3 regions of the Neobacillus sp. MER 74 genome follow, and region 3 is predicted to be linked to each of the others. Evidence: riboswitches for the same ligand, from Rfam matches in the RefSeq annotation. Region 3 holds a riboswitch; each other region holds the start of a gene.
What was found. A riboswitch is a leader RNA that binds a small molecule or an ion and turns the genes downstream of it on or off. The one in region 3 is predicted to bind thiamine pyrophosphate.
Positions count from the first base shown of each region.

Region 1: it holds a riboswitch for thiamine pyrophosphate, as region 3 does, so the genes downstream of both, tenA (thiaminase II) here and thiM (hydroxyethylthiazole kinase) in region 3, are expected to answer to the same signal.
Region 2: it holds a riboswitch for thiamine pyrophosphate, as region 3 does, so the genes downstream of both, M3610_RS23045 (ABC transporter substrate-binding protein) here and thiM (hydroxyethylthiazole kinase) in region 3, are expected to answer to the same signal.

Region 1 is NZ_JAMAUV010000016.1:21,705-28,455, forward strand. It holds gene M3610_RS20675 (ABC transporter ATP-binding protein) at 1-727, opposite strand, end outside; gene M3610_RS20680 (ECF transporter S component) at 705-1,298, opposite strand; gene tenA (thiaminase II) at 1,295-1,978, opposite strand; TPP riboswitch at 2,089-2,192, opposite strand; gene M3610_RS20690 (hypothetical protein) at 2,312-2,788, opposite strand; gene M3610_RS20695 (polysaccharide deacetylase family protein) at 3,232-6,751, shown strand, end outside.
Region 2 is NZ_JAMAUV010000022.1:47,275-54,025, reverse strand. It holds gene ppsA (phosphoenolpyruvate synthase) at 1-745, shown strand, start outside; gene M3610_RS23060 (hydroxysqualene dehydroxylase) at 908-2,614, shown strand; partial or broken gene M3610_RS23055 (transcriptional regulator) at 2,782-2,940, shown strand; gene M3610_RS23050 (hypothetical protein) at 3,107-3,259, shown strand; TPP riboswitch at 3,463-3,572, shown strand; gene M3610_RS23045 (ABC transporter substrate-binding protein) at 3,718-4,713, shown strand; gene M3610_RS23040 (MTH1187 family thiamine-binding protein) at 4,727-5,020, shown strand; gene M3610_RS23035 (ABC transporter permease) at 5,017-5,784, shown strand; gene M3610_RS23030 (ABC transporter ATP-binding protein) at 5,781-6,521, shown strand; gene M3610_RS23025 (TatD family hydrolase) at 6,518-6,751, shown strand, end outside.
Region 3 is NZ_JAMAUV010000013.1:82,079-88,829, forward strand. It holds gene M3610_RS19470 (acetylornithine deacetylase) at 1-1,084, opposite strand, end outside; gene thiW (energy coupling factor transporter S component ThiW) at 1,103-1,615, opposite strand; gene thiE (thiamine phosphate synthase) at 1,619-2,272, opposite strand; gene thiD (bifunctional hydroxymethylpyrimidine kinase/phosphomethylpyrimidine kinase) at 2,269-3,087, opposite strand; gene thiM (hydroxyethylthiazole kinase) at 3,102-3,914, opposite strand; TPP riboswitch at 4,069-4,177, opposite strand; gene dcuS (DcuS/MalK family sensor histidine kinase) at 4,307-5,920, opposite strand; gene M3610_RS19500 (response regulator) at 5,956-6,633, opposite strand.

The DNA of each region.
Region 1 (6,751 bases), on a different contig from region 3:
ATTTGTGAGGAAACAACTTAGGGCGCCAAATCCCCGCATCTTTCATTTGTTGATTAAATTGGAGCAGCATCTCTTTTGGTTCCCCATCCCCAATAATCTTTCCATGCTCATCAAGGATAATGACTCGGTCCATCCATTCGATGCAGCCGTCAAGGACATGTTCTACAAAGACCATCGTATGGTTGGTTGTTTGAGCAAACCGCCTCAATAAACCAAAGATCTCATTCCGGCCAGCAGGGTCGAGTTGAGCGGTTGGTTCATCAAAGAAAAGGACGTCTGGTTCTAATGCAAGCAAACACGCTAACGCCAATCGTTGTTTCATCCCGCCTGAGAGCATTTCAATCGGTGTTTTCTTATCAACCATCAGCCCTACTTTTTCCATCAAATCCGAGATCATTTGATCCATTTCGTTACGAGGAATCGAACGGTTTTCCAGACTAAAGGCAATTTCTTCATCGACACGCAGCATACAAAACTGGGAATCAGGATCTTGAAACATCACTCCTGCATTTTTCCGGATGCATACTTCACCGCTGACCTCTGCGTCCAAATGCTCAGGGATAATCCCAGCAAGAGCAGAAATCAATGTAGATTTCCCACTCCCACTAGGTCCAAGGATTAATACCTTCTCCCCTTGATGGATGGACAAGGTAATATGATTGAGTATTTTTTCAGAGCGGTTATAAAAACGAATCGAAAGATCTTTACAACCCAGAAACATTGACATTGTCCTTTTTTCTTTTTTCCTTCATCAACTCATATTGCTCTAACACCCCTGTATTTGCGAGGGCATCCACGACAACTTTCGCTAGCCAGCCGCCAAGAATCATGCCGCTGATGACATGAATTCCTAGTGTCATCAAAAAGACTTCCAGTGTGTAATAACCGAAACCGTTGGCGATTATGTTATAAAGCATTCCAAATACGGCAGCTAGAGCACCTGATAGCATTAAAGTAAAAAGGTTATACCGTTTATATCCGAATAGGGCGAAGGCAATTTCTGAACCAATCCCTTGAAAAACACCTACTAACAGGGCCGACAGACCAAAATGACTTCCTGTTAATAACTCGACGGCAGCCGCTGCTACCTCTGCAATAAATGCTGCTCCCGGTTTTCTGATAATATACGCGACGATTGGACTGGCAATCACCCAAATACCAAACATAAAGCCTGCACCGACCGGCCCGACAATAGCAGAAATCGGAATCCACAGCGTCGACCATCCTAAATAAATCACTCCACAGGCCACCGCTAGAATCACAGCAAGAACGACTTCTTTCATCTTCCAGGTCTTCATTTCACTGCCTCCATTTTCACAGGCCATTCTTCTAGTTTATAAGCCATATCCCAGAACATATATTCCAACTGACAACTGATGAGGAAATGCTCCTTCATTTTTTCCTTTTCTTTCTCTGTTGCTATCTTAGCCCACTCATCGATCCTGGCACAAAATTTTGTCGTAATCGAATCGGTCCGGTTTCCATAAAAATGAATCCAATCATAAAAAGGATGGGAGCGATCTGGATTCACTTCCGTTAATAATCTTTTCCCAATTTCCCAATACGTCCATGGACATGGAAGCAATACCGCTAGAATTTCCCCTAATGTCCCTTCATGTGCAACCGTAAGCATATGACGCGTGTAATGAAGGGCTGAGGGTGCTAACGGATATCCCTGTAATGCCTCGTAGGGTACACCTGCTACTTGACAAAAGTTATTATGTGGATGGATTTCACTGTTTAATATAAATGAAATCTGCTGATTAAACATATCCATTTCTTCACGATTCTCACACTTAGAAACTGCGATTCCATAGATGCGAATAAAGGAATTCAAATATTCAAAGTCCTGTTTTACATAATGAACCAATTGTTCTTTTTGTAACTCCCCATCAGCGATCCCCCGGACAAACGGATGTTCAAAAATTGCCTCAAAAATCGGATTGGCTTCTCTTCTTAGTTCTGCTGAAAAACTCATATATTTCTCCCCCTTATTTGTTTTATGGGAAGACACTAAATGGAACGGCTAACGGTTCGAACACGAAAAAACCGCTCCAAAAATGGAGCGGCAGAATAATAGTATTTATCCATACACAGACTCCACTTTCCTACGCTAGTATGAACTAGATCAGGTTCAAAGGGTCCAAGATTATTCTTGTCTCAGCCGCCAAACGGCTCCCCTAGTGGTCTTCCTATAAATTTAATATTCACTCTACACCCGCTGGTTAATGTTGTCAATCAGTTAACAGCTAAAGGATAAAAATAGACCAAACGTCCTATAGAACAAGGAGACGCCTTCTCATTTTCCCCACTATACTTGCTTAACCACAGCCTTATGTTCTAATCGACGAACTAATTTATAGAACCCTAATAAGATGAGGAGGAGAAAAGGATTGATCATGATGGAGTGATACAAACTCCACCAACCATAATGGAAATAACCCCAAGGCTCTGGTAATAAGGTTAAAACCTCATAGATCACAATTCCTACATTCCAAGCTAAAAAAAAGGAGAATTGTTTCCATAATGGACTTTTTAAAGGATAGACATTTAAAAAGATAAGATTCACAGGTGGGACTAAACATAAATACACAAGCAAGGACTGCCAATCCACACCCTTAGTGAAATACCAGTACCCCTGGTATTTCAAACTGATAAATACATCAAACATCAGTTGGAATAAGGTTGTAAATAACCAAATCTGCAGCATCTCACTTCTGGTTAAACGTTTTTTTACTTTGATTGCAATTAGGTTAAATAAGATCACTGCTATAATAATCCCGACCATTTAGTTAACTCCTTAGGCATCAATATATATAAAATTTCCATTTTTAGTAAAAAACATACCTCTCCACCCCTCTAACTTCCAATTATTTACCAATAAATGTCGTAAGTCTCGTAAAACATGTCATAAGCGTCCGGAAATAGGTTATAAGGTTCAAAAAATAGGTAATAAGTCTCTGGAAATAGGTCATAAGTCTCTAAAAATAGGTACTAAGCGCAGGAATAGATGTTATCTTGGTAACTAACCAAAATATTCCCTCTACCCTCTATTACCATTTAAAAAGAATAAGAACTTTTTCTTCCTACCCCCAAAATCTCCACTTTACTATCTAAGTCTTTGAATATGGTCATTTTCTGTCGAAAAATCTGGCCCGCTATCTGCTGGACATTATGTAAAATATAAATCTATTAATATAGAACAACACTACACCTAGAGGAGGAATCTATGTGAATCGAATGTTTAGGTGGCTGGTTAGGTCACTATTTGCTCCTGTCACCGGAAATGCCGGAGCGGTGGCAAGCACACTTGGTTTTTTCTTAGGGTTTTTGCCTTTAGATAATATAAGAATACCGCTATTAGTAGTTCTGTCACTTTTGTTACGTCTGAATATCATCGCCTTATTCCTGGGAACGTTGATACCTATTTTCATTCCAAAAATGAATCATTTACCCATCCTGGATTTAAGTAGATTAGAAGATACGTGGTTCATTTCAACCTTAAAATCGAAAATACAGCTTTCACAATCGATTGCCCCAGCAATCCTAGGCGGCCTGATTGGTCTTGTTTGCTATTTTTTCTTCCATTGGTTTTACAATTTAGGGTTGAAAAAGAGAGAGCGGAATCAAGACCATGTTTTTCTTGATCCTGCCAAAAGACGCTGGTCGATTATCAAACGAATGGGTGCAGGCTTTGCCGCTTTAATGATTTTAGTGTCGACGATTTTTATCGAAAGCCTGAATAACAACCCAGAGTTTCCAGCACTGCAACTTGATAACAGCAGAGCAAAGAGCGTGATCGAACCAATTAATACAAGTTTTAGTGAAGAACAACTCGCCGCTCAGGTTCAAAAAACAACGCCTTCCCTTGCTAGTCAAAAAGAAATCGGGGAAGTGAATCAAAAACAAGAAGTTTATGGTTTTTACGTCGATTGGGACAAAAACAGCCGCACTTCTTTTAAAAAGAATATTGATTCGATTACCACATTAGTACCGGGCTGGCTGCAACTTACACATGGCCTAACCCTTGAAACCCGCACAGACAAGTCGATTGTTGATCAGGCCAAAACACATAAGATAAAGATTCTCCCCTTAGTAAATAATTTCACTAATAATAAATGGGATGGCGAAGTACTGCACCGGTTATTTATCACTCCTGGTGCAGAAGATCTTTTTATAAATAAGATGCTGGATTATGTGAGAACAAATGACTTTGACGGAATCAATATCGACTTTGAAGACATTCAGCCCAATGATAGAAATCACTTCACGCGATTTATCAGCAAAGTTAATCATGCCTTCCATCAACATGGTCTCATGGTTACACTAGATGTTCCGCCGGACAACGATAGTTTTAACTACGCTGCTCTATCAGCAAATGTAGATCGGATGATTGTCATGTTATATGACCAGCATCATTCAATGAGTAAACCTGGACCTGTGGCACCAACGGATTGGGTTGAAGAGAATTTAAACCAACTCCAAATTCCATCGGGAAAATTGATTGTGAGTTTGGGCAGCTTCGGGTACGACTGGGAGGAAAACTCCGGTCAGCCCGCCAAAACAGTTGCCTTCGGCGATATCATGGATTTAGGAATAGGCACCAACCTTCAAATCCAGTGGAATAAACAAACAAGCAACCCCTATTTACGCTACAAATTAAAAGGGAAAAATCATACCGTTTGGTTTTTAGATGGGGCTACTTTTTATAATCAGATGAAGTTATCAATGGATCATGGTTCAAAAGGTATCGCGGTTTGGCGTCTTGGTTCTGAAGATCCTTCCATCTGGAATTATCTGAATAAACCAAAGGAAATAAACGATCCAACCAATGCCCTTAAATCCTTGGTCAGCCCTAATCCTGTTCACTTTGCAGGTGAGGGTGAAGTTTTGAAAATTGCTTCTCAAACAGAACAGGGGAACAGAACAATTCGCTTGGATGCACAAGGGATGATTCAAACCGAATCGTATGTTAAATTGCCACAACCAATTGTGGTAGAACGGTATGGAAAACCGAAAAGTAAGGAAATCGTCCTTTCCTTTGATGACGGTCCAGATCCAACCTATACTCCACAAATATTAGACATTTTGAAAAGGAACCATATCAAAGCCACCTTTTTTATCCTTGGTGAGAACGCGATGCAGCATCCACAATTGGTGAAAAAGATGTATGAAGAGGGCCATGAAATTGGCAACCATACCTTTACCCATCCGAATATTGCATCGATCACACCGGAACAAACAAAAAGGGAACTCAATGCTAATCAGCGGTTGTATCAAGAAATTACAGGCCATTCGATGACCCTTTTCCGTCCTCCATATGCAGCCGATGCGGAACCAAACACGAAGAGTGAACTGGAGCCGATCTTGCGGGCACAGGAGATGGGATATACAACGGTCGGTGAATTAATCGATTCGGATGATTGGCAAGGACTTTCTAGTAAGGAGATTCTCCAGCAGGTATTGAGCCAGCTGCAAGATGGAAATGTGATATTGATGCACGATGCCGGCGGTGACCGCTCGAACACGGTAAAAGCCTTGCCGATGATTATTAAAGAGCTCAAACAGCGCGGCTACACCTTTTCCACCATTGGGGATCTGATTGGAAAAAGTGATCGTCAAATTATGCCTGAAGCTAATCCAGACAACCCTTATTTAGTCTATGACAAGGCAGTATTCAAAGTCCTCCAAGGCTGGAACTTAGGATTAAGCTTTCTCTTCTACTCAGCGATCGTGATCGGAATCCTGCGACTAGTTGTCTTCGTTTTCCTTTCAAGAAGGCAGGTCAAAAGGTATAAGGAAACGGAGATTGACCCTGACTTTACCCCGTATGTTAGTGTCGTGATTGCTGCCTATAACGAGGAAAAAGTCATTTGCAAAACCGTCGATTCGATTTTAGCGAGCGATTACCCTGCTTTTGAAATCCTGGTTATCGACGACGGTTCAAAGGATGATACGGCGGCTGTCGTGGAAGAGACTTATGCAGACCATCCACTCGTCCGATTAATTAAAAAGACCAATGGCGGGAAATCCTCCGCTGTCAATCTTGGGTTTAAAGAAGCAAATGGGGAAATCGTCGTGGCACTTGACGCGGATACACTCATCGCTGAAAATGCGATTTCCTTGCTTGTGAACCACTTTAAAAATGAGAATGTCGCAGCTGTGTCAGGGAATGTAAAGGTCGGCAATAAAGGGAACCTCCTGACAAACTGGCAGCATATCGAATATGTGACTGGCTTTAACCTCGAGAGAAGAGCCTTCGCCGCCCTCAATTGTATTACCGTTGTTCCTGGTGCCATCGGTGCCTGGAGAAAGACGGCGGTAGAAGCAGCAGGATATTTTCAAGAGGATACCCTTGCCGAGGATACGGATATTACGCTTACTCTGTTACGCCTGGGGAAAACGATTGAATTCGAAGAAAAGGCCTATGCCTACACAGAAGTGCCTGAAGATCTTAAAAGTCTGGCCAAACAGCGTTACCGTTGGGTGTATGGAACCTTACAATGCTTATGGAAGCATCGCGGGGCTTTATTCAATAAAAAACATCACTCATTAGGTTTTGTCGCGCTTCCAAACATGTGGCTGTTTCAGTATATCTATCAAACCATTTCGCCGATTGCCGATTTATTGTTCATTATCGCTCTTTTTAACCCGCATCCTGAAAAAGCGGCGATTGGATTTATCCTATTTTACTTGCTGGATTTCTGTACTTCTCTCTATGCGTTTCGATTGGAAAAAGAAAGTCCAAAGC
Region 2 (6,751 bases), on a different contig from region 3:
TAAATTTGAGCAAGGCAAGTGGAAGGCAGAGCAGAAAGCGCAGGATCTTCTGAAACGCTTGGAGCAACTGCCCGGCGGCAAACGAAAGGCAAAAAAGACAGAAAAGATGATCAGTGTTCTTCGAAATTATATTGGCTATCGGGAATATCCCAAGTACGCTTACATTAGACGTTTCGACATCTACAAGCAGGCGCTGTTGAGGGAGGCCGCTCTACTTGTTCAAAAAGGGGTTATCCAAGAAAAAGAAGACATCTACTATTTATCTTTTGAGGAGCTTTATGAAACCGTTCGAACCAAGCATTTGGATTACAAGATGATTAATAAGAGAAAAGGGGATTATCAAGTTTTTGAGAAGTTGGCACCACCAAGGGTGATGACGTCTGAGGGCGAGGTCCTAACAGGTGCATACAACACCGATGATATCCCTCAAGGCGCCTTAGCGGGAACCCCCGTATCATCCGGCATCATCGAGGGCCGCGCACGTGTCATTTTAAAAATGGAGGAAACTCAAATAGAGGATGGGGATATTCTCGTAACTACATTCACGGATCCCAGCTGGACTCCGCTGTTTGTAGCTGTTAAAGGCTTGGTGACAGAAGTAGGCGGACTAATGACACATGGTTCTGTCATTGCCCGCGAATATGGTCTTCCGGCCGTCGTAGGAGTTGAAAACGTCACGGGGATCATAAAGGACGGACAGAGAATCCGGGTGAACGGGACGGAAGGTTATATAGAAATACTATGATTTTATATTTCATAAAAAATAGAAAAATACGTAATGAGCTTTAAATGATCTCTGCTGACATGGCCAATGTCCGGTTACCAAGGTTACAGAATGTCCAATCAACTCCAACTCCTTTTGCATATATTGGATTACTCTAATCCACTATGCAAGGAAGGTGAGCTCATGAAGAAAGTGGCCATCTTGGGAGGAGGGGTGGCTAGCCTTAGTGCGGCACATGAACTGGTAGAAAGAGGGTTTGACGTAACGGTATACGAAAGCAAAACCATTCCGGGTGGAAAAGCACGCTCGATTCCTGTTCCCCATTCCGGGACGAGCGGCAGAAAAAATCTACCGGGAGAACACGGATTCCGTTGCTTTCCCGGATTTTATCGCCATATCATTGATACGATGAAACGAATCCCTTTTGACCAAAAGCAAAGCGTTTATGATCAATTAGTAACAGCTCGGGAAATGGGACTTGCCCGCTTTGATCATGAACTAGTCGCCATCTCCACTTCCATTCCGAAATCGATGACCGGTATCAAAAAGAACTTGAAAGCATTGTTTGATTCGGATTGGGGACTTACAGAGGAAGAAGTGGTGTTCTTTACGGAGCGGCTTTGGCAGGTGATGACGAGCTGCAGGGAACGAATCATGGATGAATATGAAAGGATTAGCTGGTGGGATTATCTAGATGGAGATAACCAATCGAAGAACTTCCATGAAGTGTTTGCTTCCCTTTCCCGCTCATTGGTTGCCGCGAAATCTACAGAAGCAAGCGCCAAGACCTTCGGTACGGTTCTTTCCCAACTCCTTATCGGTATCCTTACGCCGACTAATGATTCGGACCGAGTCCTGAACGGCCCAACCAATGAGGTGTGGATCGATCCATGGATCAGCTATTTAAAACAAAAAGGAGTTCGTTATTTTACCAATGCAACCGTGTGCGGCTTTCAACTCAATGAAGGCAAAATCACGGGTGTCCATATCAATAGGGCAGGAAAGGACGAGTATGTCAATGCAGACTTTTACTTAAGTACTCTCCCGGTGGAAGCCATGGCCCCACTAGTTTCCTCTGATATGCTTAGAGCGGACCCGGCGCTGATAGGATTGAAGAAGCTTGCCAAAGATGTTGATTGGATGAACGGGCTCCAGTTCTTTATGAAACGGGATGTGCCCATTGTAAACGGCCATCTGATCATTATGGATTCTCCGTGGGCGATTACGGCCATTTCACAAAAGCAATTTTGGGACAGGAAGGATTTTCGAGCATATGGGGATGGTCAGGTTAGGGGCATTATTTCGGTTGATATTTCGGAATGGAACCAACCAGGTATGCTTTTAGGAAAAAAGGCAATCGAATGCACGAAAGAAGAAATTAAAGAGGAAGTATGGGCACAGCTGAAACAAGCCTTAAATCACGAAGAAGTACTGCTCCGGGATGAGGATGTTCACTCTTGGTTTTTGGATCCGGGCATTCAATTCGACGATTCCGGCAAAATGATCAATAGTGAGCCTTTGCTTATAAACAAAGTTTTTGCGTGGAGCTTAAGACCCTATGCTTTTACAAAGATCCCCAATCTCTTCCTGGCTTCCGATTATGTGCGTACAAATACGGATCTGGCGTCGATGGAAGCGGCAAATGAGGCGGCCCGCCGAGCGGTCAACAGTATACTTGATGCGGCAGATTCAAAGAAAAGGAAATGCAAGATTTGGGACATGTATAAATTTGACCTATTAACTCCCTGGCACATTCACGATTGGATTCGCTATAGGAAAGGGCTCCCCTGGAATGGCGGCTCCTCCTTCTGCTCAAGGGTTGTCTACTTCCTCCTCAATGCAGGTAAATATGCTTGGGGAAAAGTCCAACAGTCTAGATGGTTTTTGTAGCCTAACCTGAACGCAACGAATTCAACCATATTACTAAAGGAAGTACATGGAACGTGAACGTGTGCTTCTTTTTGTATTGTAGACCATTTTAAAATTCTACTTTTTTTCCAGAAGATGATGAGACCTTCTTCTAGAGTCATTTAAGAATTTGTTTCATAACCTTCTCAATCCTCAGGGAAAAGTCAGACTTTTGGAGGGCAGTCAAACAAGATAGAAGGCATGACACTTTAAAAGCCATAGCTATAAATGACTACATTTTTGCCGTGAATGAAGCGGTGAATAACAAGATGATGCATTATACTGGCGTCATGACAGAGGAGTCAATATTCTTATTAAAAAAAGCCAGACAAGATCGCTCTTCTGAGGTGACCAAATTTAAACTTAGATTCACACATACATACAACAAGAACGAGTTGCAATGGGAGATGTAAGGACGCTCCCGTTGCCATCGTCTATCCGTCCGGGACTTGGTATAAAAATGTAACCCCTGAAGTGGGAAACACAATTGTAAAGCGTCATCTGGCGGAAGGTCTTTGCCTTCAGGAGCATGCGATATCCAAGAAACTTCGTCCAATGTCGGAGGAGTTTGTTTCCATTGAGGATGTGACTTCTGAAGAAACAGGGACAGAGGAGCAAATAGGATAAGGTTCAATAGAAAAAGATGTTCCATTGGAATGGGGCATCTTTTTTGTATTAGTTGAAAGGATTGGATACAGGCCATTGCCAATTTGAAGTAGGTTCATACGTATACGGGAAAGGGAAGGCAGCTGTAAAGAAGCATAAATACATTAAATAAGTTGGCATTGACTGCCTTGACTGATATAATAGTAAAATAATAACTGAAAAACGATGAAATGTGGGGGAACCGGTGTTGCCGGTTGAGATTTAGTCCGTAAGACGATTACCCTTGGAACCTGATCTGGTTGATACCGGCGGAGGGAACATATTCTTAAACAATTAATTGTTTGCTGATATGCACTCAGGTTCTTTGCCTGAGTGCTTTATTTTATTTAAGCAAGTTTTTGCCCTCTAACTAACACTGAGGTTTCGCTCTATTTCATTTGTTTCACTTTAGATTTTATTTTACATATGGGGGATACAACATGAAGAAATGGCTAGTACTACTCCTTTCAGTCCTTCTAGTGACTGGATGCAGCAGCAAAAAAGAAACAGAAAACACAAAAGAAAAAAAACAGCCGCTTAAAAAGGTCTCAATTGTACTGGATTGGACTCCAAATACCAATCATACTGGATTATATGTAGCAAAAGAAAAAGGATTCTTTAAAAAAGAGGGCTTGGATGTGGATATTATCATGCCGGGCGAGTCCGGTGCTGATCAACTAGTAGCTTCTGGCAAGGCGCAATTTGGTGTTGGCTACCAAGAAGCAATTACCCAGGCACGTATACAAGGGGTGCCGCTCGTATCGATCGCTGCAGTGATTCAGCACAATACATCTGGATTCGCTTCACCTGTTGGCAAAAAGATTCAATCTCCGAAGGATTTTGAAGGAAAAACATACGGCGGATGGGGTTCGCCAGTCGAAAAATCTGTCATCACTTCTCTCATGAAAAAGGAAAACGCCGATGACAATAAGGTGAAAATCGTGAACATGGGGGATACGGACTTTTTTACGGCTGTGAAACGAGACATCGATTTTGCTTGGATTTACTATGGATGGACTGGTGTAGAAGCGGAGCTTCGAAATGAAAAGATTAATATGGTTTACTTAACAGATTACTCTGACAAACTGGACTACTATACACCTGTTTTAGAAACCAACGAAAAAATGATCGAACAAAACCCTGAAACGGTTAAGGCATTCGTAAAAGCCGCTGCCGAGGGCTATGAATTTGCGATTAAAAACCCTGATCAAGCTGCAGATATCCTGATTAAAGCCGCACCGGATTTAGATCCAAAGCTTGTAAAGAAGAGTCAAGAATGGTTGTCTCCGAAATATCGGGATGATGCAAAGGAATGGGGAATTCAAAAGCAAGAGGTTTGGGAAAATTATGCTCAATGGATGTATGAGAATAAGCTTCTTGACAAGAAATTAGATGCGAAAAAAGCATTTACAAATGAGTTTTTACCAAAACAATAGGGGGTAGAAAAACATGGCGAATACATTAATCAGCATTCAAATCATCCCGAAAACAACGAATGGCGAGGACGTTATTCCATACGTTGATGAAGCGATTAAAGTCATTGCTGAATCTGGTGTGAAATATGAGGTACACCCGTTAGAAACAACCATGGAAGGCGAACTCCACGAATTATTTTCGGTGATTTCAAAAATGAATGAACGAATGATTGAAATGGGAAGCAAAAATGTCATTTCTCAAGTGAAAATCCTTTATCAGCCAACAGGGATTACCATGGATAACTTAACGGAGAAATATCGATCATGAGAAAGAATCTTGTAAAAGGGTGGAGACCGATTTTGGTTCTCCTCCTTTTGTTTGTCATTTGGGAGATTGTCGTGAAAATAGCAGAAGTGCCGGAATGGCTTCTTCCGCCGCCATCCAAGATTTTCACAGAGGCCATTGCCGGTTGGCATGATTTTTATCCAGATGTGTTTTCAACGGTTAAAATTTCATTATTTGGATTTGTAGTTGGAGCATTCATTGGACTGGCAGTCGCCATTTTATTTCATCTGGTACCTGTTTTAAGAGATTCTTTCTATCCATTATTGATTTTATCGCAAAATGTTCCCATTATCGTTCTTGCTCCACTGCTGGTGATTTGGTTTGGTTTTGGGTTATTGCCCAAAATGATTGTCATCACCCTTGTTTGTTTCTTTCCCATTACAGTGGCCGCCTTGGATGGATTTAGCCAAACCCCTTCAGAGTTGAAGCATTATATGAGGATGGCAGGTGCATCCAAAACACAGCTTTTTTGGAAATTGGAGCTGCCGTCATCTATGCCCTCGATTTTTTCAGGCTTTAAGGTTTCTGCCACGTATAGTGTAATGGGTGCCGTTATTTCTGAATGGCTTGGTGCTAAGCAGGGGATCGGTGTCTTTATGACATTCGCATCGTCGTCTTTTCGAACGGACCGGGTGTTCGTTGCCATTTTTACCATCATGTTCTTAAGCCTCTTCTTTTTCTTTTTCATCTTTTTTATGGAACGAAGAGTGGTTCGATGGCAGCCGAAAGGGGATGAGAAAAAATGAGCTATCTTCATTTTCAAAACGTTTCGAAACGTTTCGGGCAAAAGGAAGTACTAAAAGACCTTGATTTTTCCATTCATAAAGATGAATTTGTTTCGATTATTGGCCCTTCAGGCAGTGGGAAAAGCACCATTTTCAATTTAATAGGAGGAATTCTTTCACCAGATGAAGGGGAGATCCTATTAGAAGGCAAGTCCATTAATGGCAAGCGTGGTTTAATTAGCTACATGCCTCAAACTTCTTCTCTTTTCCCGTGGAGGACGATCCTTGAAAATGTCCTTCTTGGCCAAGAACTTCAGGGTAAAAAAGACGTAGAAGCAGCACGAGAAATGCTGTCGATTGCAGGACTCTCCGATTATGAAAACGCATATCCTAACATGCTATCTGGAGGAATGAAGCAGCGAGCTGCTTTTATCCGTGCCTTATTGAGCCCACAAGAGGTGATCTGTCTTGATGAACCTTTTTCCGCTTTAGATGAGCTAACCCGGTTGGAAATGCAGAAATGGTTATTGGAAATGTGGGAATCACACCGAAGGACCATTTTATTTATTACTCACAATATTGAGGAAGCACTGCTTCTATCCGATCGAGTGATGATGCTGTCTGGTAAGCAAGCTAAGGTTGTTTCAAACATAGAGGTTCCATTTGAAAGGCCGCGGCACGAAGATATTCTGCTAGATGAAAGCTTTATTCAAATGAAAAGGGATGTTTATTACCAATTAGTAGGTGAAGTCAAATGAACATGATTGACGCTCATATCCATTTGGATCGCTATCAGGATGAGGAAATTAAACGGATCGTATTGGATTCTGCCCATATCGAAGCCTTGATTTCCGTATCCTTTCATTTGGATTCCAGTAAAAGAAACCTTTTGCTTTCACAAAAATATCCAATGGTAAAACCTGCATTTGGCTACCATCCAGAACAAGCATTGCCTTCTGAAGACGAGCTGAACGTGCTGCTAAATTGG
Region 3 (6,751 bases):
GCTTGGCCGATAATAATTTTTCAAAGGAGTTCGCTAATAGCTTCGTTCCTGGATGTTCAGTATCTATTTCTAATGAAGGGAAAATTTCGCCTCGGTCGACAATCATCGATTTTCCACCCCACACAAATTGAGGCGGATTGTCACGAAGCCAGGGGTCTGCAGCTGCAACTGCTCCAATATGCTCTTCGATTTCTTTGATGACCTCTTCATAATCTTCATCTGGGTAAAAATGAACAGTAACCCAAAGCGCACAGCGATCAGCCACAAATGCTGCATGGCGTCCACCTTCAATCACCGCGGGATTAATCGTATTGGTACCAGGAGGAAAGCCTTCATAGCTTTTGGTAATTGCCCAGTGACGTTCTAACTCTTGAAGTCCTGCAATAATCTTCATCATTTTCTCAATCGCGCTTGCCCCTTGAACGCCGCCACCAGCATGGATCATCTTCCTTCTGATTCCATCATGGTAGGTCTCGTTGCTTTGAATGGTAATCCATCCCGTAATTACGCCGCCCTGCCCTTGAATATGTAAATCACTGGTATCTACCACAACCGCATAGTCAGCGGTATAACCTCTTTCCACGCATGCCAGGGTACCTGCCTCCCCAACCTCTTCGCCAATAACGGATTGAAATTGAAGATTTCCTTGAAGTGAAATTCCCAGTTCTTTTAAAAGTTTAATCGCAATCAGTGATGCTGCAAGTCCGCCCTTCATATCAGCGACACCACGACCATATATATGGCCATCTTTGCAGTATGCTGAAAATGGAGACTCCTTCCACGCTGTAGAATCCCCCACTTCAGCGACGTCCACGTGACCATTTACAATTAAACTTTTAAATTGATCAGTAGATTCCCCTGGTAAAACACCTACTACATTAGGATCTCCCGGATAGACATCCCACTTATCAGTGTGAAATCCCAGATCTTCTAAATAACCTTTTATAAAATCCTGCACCTCATTCGTATTCCGTGCAGGAGGACTTTCCGTTGGGAAAGCAATGAGTGTCGACAACAATTCAATTAATTCCGCTTCTCTCGCTTCTACTTCTTGTGAGATTTTACCAAGCAGATCCTCTTTCATTTGTTCACGCCCTTATCGTTAATTCCTGATGGTTGTGTCATTTTCATTAACAATCAATACTTTCTTTCTTAAAAAAACAGTTAGAATAAGGAACCCTAGCAGCGCCCCTGCAAACGAGCTGAAAATAAATAAGGGAATAAATCCAAATAATGTTGCCTTTTGACCAAGGAAAAGAGTAGCTATAGGGTAAGAAAGCATGGCACCAAGGATTCCTGTCCCTATTACTTCACCAATAAGAGCTAGATATAGTTTTCTAGTTTTCCAGAATAATAGTGAGGCGAGCAAGGCTCCCACCATACTCCCCGGAAAGGCAAAAAGCGATCCTGTTCCCAACAAATTTCTAAGCAATGAAACACCAAAGGCCTGAGCGACAGCATAATAAGGTCCTAACAACACCGCTGATATGACATTCATAAAATGTTGAATTGGAAAGACCTTTGTAAAACCGATTGGAATATAGAATAGGTTACTTGTAAGTGTTCCAATCGCAATCATCATGGCCGTCAACGTCAATTTGCGAGTCTTATTCACGGATTAGACCACCCCTTTAAACATCACACTATTTCTTAATGCTTTCGCAGCTTCCAAAGGGGATTCTGCCTGACTTATAGCCGTAATTACAGAAACTCCATCTGCTCCCGCATCAATCACGGACCGAGCATTTTGAATCGTAATCCCCCCGATGCCAACAATCGGCATTTCACAACCCTCATTTCTTAGCTTTTCAATCAGTGTCGTCCCTCGCGATGGCTTGGCATCCGCTTTTGTCCTTGTCGGAAACACAGGGCCAATTCCAAAATAATCTGCTCCTTCTTGGATCGCTGCCATGGCTTCTTCTGTCGTATGGACGGATACCCCAAGAATTTTGTTCGCACCGATTTTCTCTCGTACCATTTTTACCGATTCATCTTCTTGCCCGATATGAACACCATCTGCATCAATCTCCACAGCCAAGTCAATATCATCATTCACAATGAAAGGAATTTGGTGGTTTCTGCAAAGAGTTTGGAGTTCTTTTGCCAGTGCATATTTTTCAGAACCAGTTCGTGCACTTTCCCCTTTTTCACGAAATTGAAAAAGCGTAATCCCTCCTGAAATTGCCTCCTTTAATACTTCAGCGGGTTCTTTCAAACAGTTGTTGCTGCCCATAATAAAATAAACACGTAACGCCTCTCTCAAATCAATCATGACACGGGTAGCTCCTTTACAAGGTTTCTTTTTCCATACGCCCAATGGTTCGTAGGCCCATGCCCTTGACCAATCTCCAATTGATCTTCAATCGCAGCTTGAATAAAATCTTTCGCTGTCAAAACGGCTTCATAAACAGTCGCACCCTTAGCAAGTTCGGCGGTAATTACCGCCGAAAAAGTACAACCAGTACCATGTGTGTTCTTTGTCTCAATTCGCGGACTTGTAAAGGTGTAATATTCCTTCCCATCAAACAATAAATCAGTCGACTCGGATTGGTTTTCATCGTGACCGCCTTTAATCACAACGTGTTTCACACCTAAATCATGGAGTCTTCTAGCGGCCTCCTGTTTATCCTCTAAGGTCAGAATAGTCATCCCCGTTAGGACTTCTGCCTCCGGGATATTCGGTGTAATTACTTTGGAAACTGGCAACAAGCATTTTTTCATGGCAGAAATAGCTTCCATTTGCAGCAGTGATGCGCCACCTTTGGCAATCATAACTGGATCAACCACTACATTCTCCCAACCAAAAATCTTGATTTGAGCGGCAACCGCCTCGATGATTTCAGCATTGAACAACATTCCTGTTTTCACAGCATCGGCACCAATATCCGATCCAATCGCCTCAATCTGTTTGACCACAGCCTCTCTCGACATTGGATAAACTCCGTGAACTCCTAATGTATTTTGGGCTGTTACTGCTGTTAACGCCGACATTCCAAATACATCTAATTCCTGAAATGTCTTTATGTCGGCTTGAATTCCTGCCCCGCCGCCACTATCTGAACCTGCAATTGTTAATGCTTTTTTCATTTAAATTACCCCACTTAATTAACTTTTTTGAAAGAACTATATTGATTGATATCCTCATTTGAAACAAGTGATAATTGGTTTAAGAATTCGATTTGGAAACTTCCTGATCCCTTTTCAGCTGTTTTCGCTGCTGCCTTTTCAGCGGCAACCTCATAGGATGTCAAAGCTCCCACGGAAGCCTTAAGCAGGTCCTTCTCCACTCCTGCAAACGCCCCAATCACTGAGGTTAACAAGCACCCCATACCGGTCACTTTTGTCATGATTGGGTGGCCGTTGTTAACAAGATAGCTAGTCTCGCCATCTGAGACGACATCCACTTTTCCTGTGATGATGACCACACAATTCCAAGTCTCTGCTGCTTTAATCGCAAGGCTCACGATATCCTCATTCGCTGACGCCCCCGCATCAACACCTTTAATTTCCCACTTTTCACCAAGGACATTTGCAATTTCAGCCGCGTTTCCCCGAATCGCTGAAACATTGACTTCCCTCATGATTCGTTGCGCCGTTTCGGTTCGGTACGTGGTAGCCCCAGCACCAACCGGATCAAAGATGACCGGTACATTGGATTCATTGGCTGCTTTTCCAGCAATAATCATTGAATCCACCGTTTGTGGGTTTAAGGTACCAATATTCAAAACCAGTGCACTAGCAATCTTAGCCATTTCCGCCACTTCTTCAGCAGCATACGCCATCACAGGCGAAGCGCCTAAAGCGAGCAGCCCATTCGCGGTAAAATTCGTTACCACGACATTGGTGATATTATGTACAAGCGGGTTTACCTCTCTTACTTTTTCCAACGTTTCATATAAACTAATTTTTTCCATTGTAATCTCTCCATTTCTTTTTAATATATAGCATGTGTTTTGGCACTTTGTTGATTGAAGTGCCTGGAACGGAAATCAACAGACAAGTTAAACACAACCAAAAAATAAAAAAACCAGATCCATAAATGGACCTGGTTAGTAAGTCAGAGAAAAAACATTCACTTGGCTACTTTCCTACGCTGGTATTACCCAGATCAGGTCCAAAGGGTTAAAAACATAGCGTTTTCTCTCAGCCTGATAACAGGGCACCCCTAGTAGATCGATTAGTTTATTAAATTAAGTACATAATAACGCTATGAAACTAGAATGTAAAGAAAATAGTTACAACGTATAGTAGTTTACATAATATAATTATTTTTTCAAATTTTTATAATCAGGTTAACATAATATCGTTACTGTTTACTGTTGTATGGGAACGTAACAATAAAAGCAGTCCCTTTCCCTTTTTGAGAATGAATTTCTAACTGTCCTGCTAATTTTTCCAAGCTTCGCTGTACTAAAAATAAACCAATTCCTCGATTTTCTCCCTTAGTTGAAAATCCTTTCACACATAAGCTATTTATAATTTCCTCATCGATACCTTGTCCTGTATCATGGACCTCCAACACAAGGATATTTTCATAATAATCAAACCTGACCGTTACTTTTTTAAGGGGCTGGTCCGCGACCGCATCCAGTGCATTATCAATTAAATTTCCAAGAATCGTGACCACTTCATGTGTTGTTTCCTGCCTGTGCGGTTCTGGTAACAATCCTTCTCCATCAATGATCATTTCACAGCCTTTTTCCCTTGCAAAGCTAAGTTTTCCTAAAATAAACCCTGCTAATACAGGATCTTTAAAACGACTGACGACAAATTCTACCTCAGACTGCTGGTGATTCACAATTTTGGTAATGTACGTCGAAACCATTTGATAGTCCTTCATATGAACCAAACCTGAGATTACATGCAGTTTGTTCATGAATTCATGTGATTGGGTTCTAAGTGCCTCTGCATATAACTTGACTCCGGTCAATTGTTCAGCTAACTCCTTGATTTCAGTTTTTTTCCGAAAGGTGGCAATTGCTCCAACAATCTTTCCCTTCACGATTACAGGGACACGGTTGGTTAGGATGGTAATATGATTGATTTCCTGCTCTTGATCTAATTGTGCTTCCCCAGTCCCTAGGACGGTAGAAAGTTTGGTATTTGGCATGTATTCGTCCACTCTTTTCCCTAAAAAAGGACCTTCAATACCGGCCATATGGAGGAGCCTAACCCCTTCATTATTAAGGAGAGTGGTTATCCCATCTTGATTAACCGCCAGCGTCCCTTCCTTGGTTGATTCCAGCATCGCACTTCGTTCTTCCAACAGTTTGGCTATTTCACTAGGCTCCATGCCAAACAGAATCGATTTAATTTTTCTTGCCAAAAACAGAGCTCCTAGGATGCCAACTAAAACACCCACACCGACTCCAATCAAAATAATTCTTCTACTCTGTTCGATGGCCAGATTTACTTTTTCTAACGAGATCCCAACGGCAACGGCCCCTATTTGTTTATTTTTCTTATCAAATACAGGGACGAACGAGCGTAATGATAATCCTAATGTTCCTTCGGCAGTCGAAATATGCTCTTTCCCTTTTAATACCGGACCTTCATCTCCCCCGACAAAATGCTGGCCTAATAGATTCCGATTAGGATGTGATTTTCTTATTCCATTCATGTCCATGACGACGATGAATTCAACATGGGTGGAACGCTTGATATCATTCGCATATGTTTGGATATCCTTCTCAGCTTTTTTATTCTGTAACCCGTTTATCACAAGGGACGATTGGGCAACAATCCGCGCAATATCCGTGGCTTTCTCAGCTTGCCCTTTCTTTGTTTCTTGTGAAATTCTGTTAGTGATTAATATCTCGGTAACAAACAATGCCATCACAACTACAATGCAAACTAGCAGGGTAATCGTCGTCTGTAAACGGAGTTTTGGTTTTTCAATCCTGATGTTCCAGTCCAACATGCTCCCTCCCATTTCACAAACATCGTATTTTATATTTACACTCCATATCGGTTGACTGGTCTTCCCACACCCCCGTAATGGATATGTATCTTTACTTTTCCTTCTTTTTCTAAATAATCAAGATATCTTCGTGCTGTTACCCGAGCCATACCAATGCCTTCAGCCACCTCCTCAGCAGAGACGGGTTCCTTCTCTTGCGAAAGAAAGTCGGTAATTTTTGTTAAAGTGTTCATATTTAATCCCTTTGGCAGGTTGTCTCTTTCACATTCTTCTTTTTGATCAATGAATAAGATGTGATCAAGTTCCTCTTGTGAAAGGGCCTTCTTTTCCGCTAATTTCATACGATAAGTTTTATAGTTATCTAGTGATTTTTTTATACGCTCAAAGGTAAATGGTTTCATGATATAATCGAACGCACCTTGTTGAAGAACTCCATGGATGGTTTCCATATCGCTGGCCGCTGTTATGGCAATTACATCAACGGAATAGAGCTCTGAACGAAGTTCTCTTAGCATCTCCAATCCACCCATATATGGCATATAAATGTCGATAATGGCAAGGTTGGGCCGGAGCTCTTTGATTAATCTCAGACCTTCAATCCCGTTTGCAGCAACGCCGATTATCGAAAATCCCTCCACCCGATCAATAAATTGGCGGTGAACCTCCCGAACCATCGGGTCATCTTCTATCAATATAACTTTTAATGGAAACATCCCCTGCTCCCCCTTAAAGAACTCTCATTTATATGCTTATCATGGCCTATTTTATCAAAATAGTAAATTAATCGATGATATTTTTCGTTGTTTTTTTATGTTATTTCTATAACAAAAG